DNA from 2 places in the Xenorhabdus griffiniae genome. Region 1 is predicted to be linked to the other one. Evidence: predicted binding sites of a transcription regulator. Region 1 holds the regulator's gene; the other holds the start of a gene.
The links. The regulator PurR, encoded in region 1, represses purine synthesis genes. The targets are predictions, from matches to a motif close to CANGCAAACGTTTGCNTG.
Positions count from the first base shown of each region.

Region 2: the regulator PurR is predicted to act here: its motif matches at 1,574-1,591, upstream of purH (bifunctional phosphoribosylaminoimidazolecarboxamide formyltransferase/IMP cyclohydrolase).

Region 1 covers NZ_CP147737.1:2,548,658-2,552,603, forward strand. Annotated here, with positions in the region: gene sodB (superoxide dismutase [Fe]) at 86-664, shown strand; gene purR (HTH-type transcriptional repressor PurR) at 1,165-2,190, shown strand; gene punR (DNA-binding transcriptional activator PunR) at 2,194-3,102, opposite strand; gene punC (purine nucleoside transporter PunC) at 3,226-3,946, shown strand, end outside.
Region 2 covers NZ_CP147737.1:413,424-417,369, reverse strand. Annotated here, with positions in the region: rRNA gene WDV75_RS01870 (16S ribosomal RNA) at 1-1,141, opposite strand, end outside; gene purH (bifunctional phosphoribosylaminoimidazolecarboxamide formyltransferase/IMP cyclohydrolase) at 1,731-3,320, shown strand; gene purD (phosphoribosylamine--glycine ligase) at 3,351-3,946, shown strand, end outside.

The sequences.
Region 1 (3,946 bases):
TAAGCTTAAATTTGCCCTGTTCCATGGTGAGTGTCTAAGCCATGGTTTGCAGAGCCAAAAACCCGATATTAAAAAGGAGCATGCAATGTCTTTTGAATTACCAGCATTACCTTATGCCAAAGATGCCCTGGAACCACACATTTCTGCAGAAACTCTGGAATATCACTACGGCAAACATCACAACGCTTATGTTGTAAACCTGAATAATCTGATTAAAGATACTGAATTTGCCGGAAAATCACTGGAAGAGATCATCAAAACATCTGAAGGTGGCATCTTCAATAACGCAGCACAAGTTTGGAACCATACTTTCTACTGGCACAGCCTGTCACCAAATGGTGGTGGCGAACCCACCGGAAAAGTGGCAGATGCTATCAGTCATGCTTTCGGCTCTTTTGCTGAATTTAAACAGCAATTCACTGATGCAGCCCTGAAAAACTTTGGTTCTGGTTGGACTTGGTTAGTCAAGAAAGCTGATGGTACTTTGGCTATCGTTAACACTTCTAATGCAGCAACGCCATTGACTGGCGAAGATAAGCCAGTGCTGACTGTTGATGTTTGGGAGCACGCATATTATATCGATTACCGCAATGCTCGCCCTCAATATTTGGAGCACTTCTGGGCTCTGGTCAACTGGAACTTTGTTGAAGAAAACTTAGCTTAATAAGATTAATTCTTATACTAGTTTGAAATAATAAGGGCGGGCTTTTCCTTTATTTGCGATATTGCACATGTTGGAAAACCCGCCCTTAAGATAAGTGGGGCTACAAATTCTTTTAGATCTTGATCAGATCAGGCAGAGGCTCCCCAGAAAAACAATCATGATTAATGCACTACTGGCGGCCAATAATCCCAATTTCAGATCTGTATCCATAGAACATCCTCAATGTGAAAATTAAGACACCTCAACATCCTAAATTTTAAGCGGTTATTTGCCATACTATCTAAAAATCATACCGCAAGATTTAATCCATACTCTTTATAGCATCGATTATTACTTTCACTTTTGAGCTAGATCAGACAAAATTCAAGGTTTACCGCTAAATTATTGCCAACCATCACCCTGTATACAAATATATTGGTAAACGATTAACAAATAGCTATACCCGAAAAGAAAGATAAAGGGTATATAAATTAGACCAGAAGGTCAGGAGTCCTTTTTTCATGGCAACGATTAAAGATGTGGCCAAACGCGCTGGTGTTTCGACTACAACCGTATCCCATGTTATCAATAAAACCCGTTTCGTCGCCGAAGATACAAAGGCCGCAGTTTGGGCCGCTATTAAAGAATTGAACTATTCTCCCAGTGCGGTTGCCCGTAGCTTAAAAGTTAACCACACCAAATCCATTGGGTTGCTGGCAACATCAAGTGAAGCACCATACTTTGCTGAGATCATAGAATCAGTTGAAAATAGCTGCTATAGCAAAGGTTATACCCTGATTTTATGTAATTCTCATAACAATCTTGATAAACAGAAAGCATATCTCGCGATGCTCGCACAAAAACGAGTAGATGGTTTGCTGGTAATGTGTTCAGAATACCCTGAGCAACTTTTGAGTATGTTGGAAGGCTATCGTAATATTCCTATGGTGGTCATGGATTGGGGAGAATCCAGAGGTGATTTTACCGATGCAATTATTGATAATGCCTTTCATGGTGGTTACCTGGCTGGCCGTTATCTTATTGAACGCGGTCATCGTGATATTGCATCCATTCCTGGACCATTGGCAAGAAATACGGGAGGAGGCCGCCACCAAGGTTTTCTTAAGGCACTAAAAGAAGCCAATATCGCTATTCGGGATGAGTGGATTGTACAAGGTGATTTTGAACCTGAGTCCGGTTACCAAGCCATGTATAAGATCCTGAATCAAAAACATCGTCCAACTGCTGTTTTCTGTGGTGGAGATGTCATGGCTATGGGAGCGATCTGTGCAGCTGATGAGTTGGGTTTGCGTGTTCCGCAAGATATTTCAATTATCGGTTATGATAATATTCGTAATGCCCGCTATTTTACGCCAGCATTGACAACCATTCACCAACCCAAAGAGCGTTTAGGGCAAATGGCCTTTTCAATGTTACTGGACAGGATAGTCAATAAACGTGAGGATGTACAAACTATCGAAGTCCACCCACGCCTTGTTGAACGGCGCTCTGTTGCAGATGGACCTTTTATCGATTATCGCCGCTGACAGTTAATTTTCTTGCAGCCATTCGGCATTAAGCGTTTCGCTATCCCCCAGATAATCAAGTAACCAGCTTAATGCCGGTGAATGGCTTTTTTGCGACCATGTCAAGCAGCATGGGCTGTCAGGCAATGGTTGTTCAAGTTCAAGTGTCATCAATTTGCCTTTACGGATCAGCGGTTGCGCACGGTGCTTAGGCACCATGCCTACACACAATCCATCCATCAAGCAACTTAATCCAACATCCCAATCAGGCACAATCAATCGCCGCTGATTATCCAAAGCCCATGTATCACGTTTAGGTAAGCTGCGCGCTGTGTCTTCAAGACATAAACTGGGATAAGGTCGCATTTGGTCATCATTCAATTTTCCCGATATTACTGCCAGTTCGTGTTCTGGACTGGCTACACACAGCCAAGGCATGAACCCCATATCCCTGAAGCTATATCGCTCACCAACAGGGGAAGCACGTGTCGCTCCGATGGCGACATCCACTCGGCCATCCACCAGAGCATCCCATACGCCATTGAAAACTTCAGGATAGATAAGTAACTCAATATCTGGGAAATGGCGATAAAAATCCAAAATTAGCCGAAGCGTTCGCTCTGGTTTTACAACCTGATCAACCGCAATACTAAATTGCCCTCGCCAACCATTAGCAACCTGTTGGCACTGATGCCGAGTGTGATTCATTTTTTTGATAACAGAACGCGCTTCTTTGACAAAAATTGCTCCCGCTTCCGTTAAATCGACATCACGGTGACGACGTTCAAACAGAGGAACTGCCAGCCATTCTTCAAGCTGTTTTACCGTATAGCTGATAGCAGAAGGCACACGATGAAGTTCTGATGCAGCCGCGCTGAAACTTCCTGTTCTGGCAACAGCATCAACGACTTCCAGAGAGTATTCAGACCACATATATCTTCCTTTCAATTTTTTTCACAGCATGGTGCAAATATTACCGTTTCACAAGTAAAAATCATGCTATATAAAATAAGCCAACTATTTCCTTATCCACGACAAAATCTAACTACTAACACAATGACAACAAATAAAAACACCATTCCATTTATGTCTTATCTCGCTGGCTTAAGCATGTTAGGCTATTTGGCCATTGATATGTATCTGCCCGCTTTTGATGCAATGAAAGCAGAATTAGGTACATCAACTAATGCTATCAGTGCAAGCCTTAGCATTTTTCTTGCCGGATTTGCTTTTGCACAACTTTTATGGGGTCAATTGTCTGACCGGTTAGGCAGAAAACCTGTTCTTATTATCGGCCTGTCCCTGTTTTCCATTAGTTGTTTAGGTATGCTTTGGATAACAGATCCGATCCAATTACTGGTATTGAGATTTATGCAGGCTGTGGGCGTTTGTTCCGCTGCGGTAACCTGGCAAGCTTTGGTCGTCGACAGATATGATGCAGAGCGTACCAAACGTGTTTTTGCCATGATCATGCCTTTGGTTGCCCTTTCTCCTGCACTTGCTCCTTTGTTGGGGGCATGGTTATTGACGCATAGTGGCTGGAGAGTCATTTTCCTTATTTTAATGATAGTAACGATATTGCTGTTAATACCCACATTTTTCCTGACTAATAAACGTACTAATATTGAAACCCGCACTGATAAAAAAGCGGTTTCTTTCTTTACGTTATTAACTTCTCCAGTTTTTAACGGAAATGTATTGATCTACGCATCTTGCAGTGCCGGTTTTTTTGCCTGGCTAACGGGTTCACCAACCATTCTGAAAGATATGGGTTATG
Region 2 (3,946 bases), 2.1 Mb from region 1:
ACCCGAAGTGCTGGCAACAAAGGATAAGGGTTGCGCTCGTTGCGGGACTTAACCCAACATTTCACAACACGAGCTGACGACAGCCATGCAGCACCTGTCTCACGGTGCCCGAAGGCACTTCCGCATCTCTGCAGAATTCCGTGGATGTCAAGAGTAGGTAAGGTTCTTCGCGTTGCATCGAATTAAACCACATGCTCCACCGCTTGTGCGGGCCCCCGTCAATTCATTTGAGTTTTAATCTTGCGACCGTACTCCCCAGGCGGTCGATTTAACGCGTTAGCTCCGGAAGCCACAGCTCAAGGCCACAACCTCCAAATCGACATCGTTTACAGCGTGGACTACCAGGGTATCTAATCCTGTTTGCTCCCCACGCTTTCGCACCTGAGCGTCAGTCTTCGTCCAGGGGGCCGCCTTCGCCACCGGTATTCCTCCACATCTCTACGCATTTCACCGCTACACGTGGAATTCTACCCCCCTCTACGAGACTCTAGCCAACCAGTCTTAGATGCCATTCCCAGGTTAAGCCCGGGGATTTCACATCTAACTTAATTGACCGCCTGCGTGCGCTTTACGCCCAGTAATTCCGATTAACGCTTGCACCCTCCGTATTACCGCGGCTGCTGGCACGGAGTTAGCCGGTGCTTCTTCTGTGGGTAACGTCAATCACAGGGTGTATTCGACCCTGTGCCTTCCTCCCCACTGAAAGTACTTTACAACCCGAAGGCCTTCTTCATACACGCGGCATGGCTGCATCAGGCTTGCGCCCATTGTGCAATATTCCCCACTGCTGCCTCCCGTAGGAGTCTGGGCCGTGTCTCAGTCCCAGTGTGGCTGGTCATCCTCTCAGACCAGCTAGGGATCGTCGCCTAGGTGAGCCATTACCCCACCTACTAGCTAATCCCATCTGGGTTCATCCGAAGGCGTGAGGCCCGAAGGTCCCCCACTTTGCTCCTTAGAGATTATGCGGTATTAGCCACCGTTTCCAGTGGTTATCCCCCGCCCTCGGGCAGATCCCCAGACATTACTCACCCGTCCGCCGCTCGCCGGCAGGAAAGCAAGCTCTCCCCCGCTGCCGCTCGACTTGCATGTGTTAGGCCTGCCGCCAGCGTTCAATCTGAGCCATGATCAAACTCTTCAATTAAAAGTTTGATGCTCAAAGAATTTCACTGTTAGTTCATAATGAATTAACTGCTTAGTCACTCTTTAAGACTTGAATCTTTTTTGCCTTGCGGCAATTCGATAGTCTCTTGCGAGTGCCCACACAGATTGTCTGATTAACTTGTTAAAGAGCATTGGCAACCGGAAGCGTCTTCCGGGTTGCGAGGCTGCGTATCTTACGCTTTTCGCCTTGAGAGTCAAGCGATTATTTTCCCTTTTCTCTCACCGGCCTTCGCGGCTTGTTTCAGCTCAGCGTCGGTCAGTGGTGGCGCATTATAGGGAGTTTTTCGGCGCTGGCAATAGTTTTTTTTGAAATAATTATCGCTTGATGAATTACACAGCAAAACACTGCTTTATACCTACATATGCACAGATTTATCCACAAAGTGATATTTTGATAAAATTTATCGAGCATCACGCAAACGTTTTCGTTACAATCTGCGAAGGAAAAATCACCAAGTGTTTTTTCAGATTGTTTTGAAATGTTATTGCAGAAATCATTTTTTTCTCTCAATCAGTGGATTTTCCCCAATAGCACATTCTTGTTTTATGAAATTCAAGGGATCACACCAATGCAACAGCTTCGTCCAATCCGCCGTGCCCTGCTAAGTGTTTCTGACAAAGCGGGGGTTGTTGAATTTGCCAAAGCCTTATCCAATCGCAGTGTCGAACTGCTTTCAACGGGAGGCACTGCTCGTCTGCTGGCCGAAGCAGGATTGAATGTCACCGAGGTTTCTGACTATACAGGCTTTCCCGAAATGATGGATGGGCGTGTCAAAACACTCCATCCTAAAATTCATGGCGGCATTTTGGGTCGGCGTGGATTAGATGATGAAGTGATGGGACAACACCAGATTTCACAGATTGATATGGTGGTTGTTAACCTTTATCCCTTTGCTCAAACCGTAGCGAAACCCGATTGCTCTCTGGAAGACGCAGTAGAGAATATTGATATTGGCGGCCCAACAATGGTTCGCTCCGCGGCTAAAAACCACAAAGATGTGGCGATTGTTGTCAATAGCCAGGATTACGACAAAATTATTGAGGAGATGGACAACAATCAAAATTCACTGACACACTCCACTCGCTTTAATCTAGCCATCAAGGCGTTTGAACATACCTCCGCTTATGACAGCATGATTGCCAATTATTTTGGCAAGTTGGTTCCGCCATATTATGGCGAAACTGATCAGCCATCAGGACGTTTCCCCCGCACGCTGAATCTCAACTTCATTAAAAAGCAGGATATGCGTTATGGTGAAAACAGCCACCAAGATGCCGCTTTCTATATAGAAGACCAAATCGCAGAAGCTTCAATTGCTACGGCAGCCCAGTTACAAGGTAAGGCACTTTCTTATAACAATATCGCAGATACCGATGCCGCACTGGAATGTGTAAAAAGCTTTTCCGAACCAGCTTGTGTCATTGTCAAACATGCCAATCCTTGTGGCGTTGCGATTGGTTCTGATATCCATACCGCCTACGATCGCGCCTTTAAAACCGATCCTACTTCCGCATTCGGTGGCATTATAGCCTTCAACCGTGAACTCGATATCAACACCGCTCAGGCCATTATTGAACGTCAATTTGTTGAGGTCATCATTGCGCCTTCCGTTAGTGAAGCAGCACTGCCAATTCTGGCAACAAAACAAAATGTCCGCGTTTTGGCGTGTGGTGAATGGCATTCTCCGGTTGCCGGCTTGGATTTCAAACGTGTCAACGGCGGTTTGCTGGTCCAAGATCGCGATTTAGGTATGGTGACAAACGATGATCTGGTTGTTGTCTCCCAACGTCAGCCAACGGAACAAGAAATGCAGGATGCTCTGTTTTGCTGGAAAGTTGCTAAGTTCGTCAAATCCAATGCGATTGTTTATGCCAAGGATAATATGACCGTTGGTATTGGAGCCGGACAAATGAGCCGTGTTTACTCTGCCAAAATCGCCGGCATTAAGGCAGCAGATGAAGGATTGGAAGTTCAGGGCTGTGCCATGGCTTCAGATGCATTTTTTCCATTCCGTGATGGTATTGATGCCGCAGCCGCTGTAAGTGTGAGCTGTATTATCCAACCTGGTGGCTCCATTCGTGATGATGAGGTGATTGCCGCTGCCAATGAACACGGCATCGCCATGATTTTCACTGGCATGCGCCATTTTCGCCATTAACAACTTATGTCTTATTAATAGGAGCTCCAGATGAACATATTAGTTATTGGCAGTGGCGGAAGAGAACATGCATTAGCCTGGAAAGCAGCACAATCGCCTCTGGCAAACAAGGTATATGTCGCACCAGGTAACGCAGGTACTGCGTTGGAAGCTAATTTAGAAAATGTGGACATTGCCGCGACTGATATTGAAGGGTTACTGGCATTTGCCCAAGATAATGATATTGGCCTAACCATTGTGGGGCCTGAAGCGCCACTGGTTATCGGTGTAGTTGATGCTTTCCAACAGGCAGGGCTGACTATTTTCGGCCCGACAAAAGCGGCCGCGCAATTGGAAGGTTCCAAAGCCTTTACTAAAGATTTTCTTGCCCGCCATCATATACCTACAGCGGCCTACCAAAATTTCACAGAAATTGAACCCGCACTGGCTTATCTGGAAAAAGTAGGCGCGCCAATCGTTATCAAAGCCGATGGTTTAGCTGCCGGTAAAGGTGTAGTCGTTGCTACAACCCTGGAAGAAGCACAAAACGCGATCAAAGATATGCTGGCAGGTAATGCATTTGGTGATGCTGGGCATCGTATTGTCATTGAAGAATTTCTGGCAGGAGAAGAAGCCAGTTTTATTGT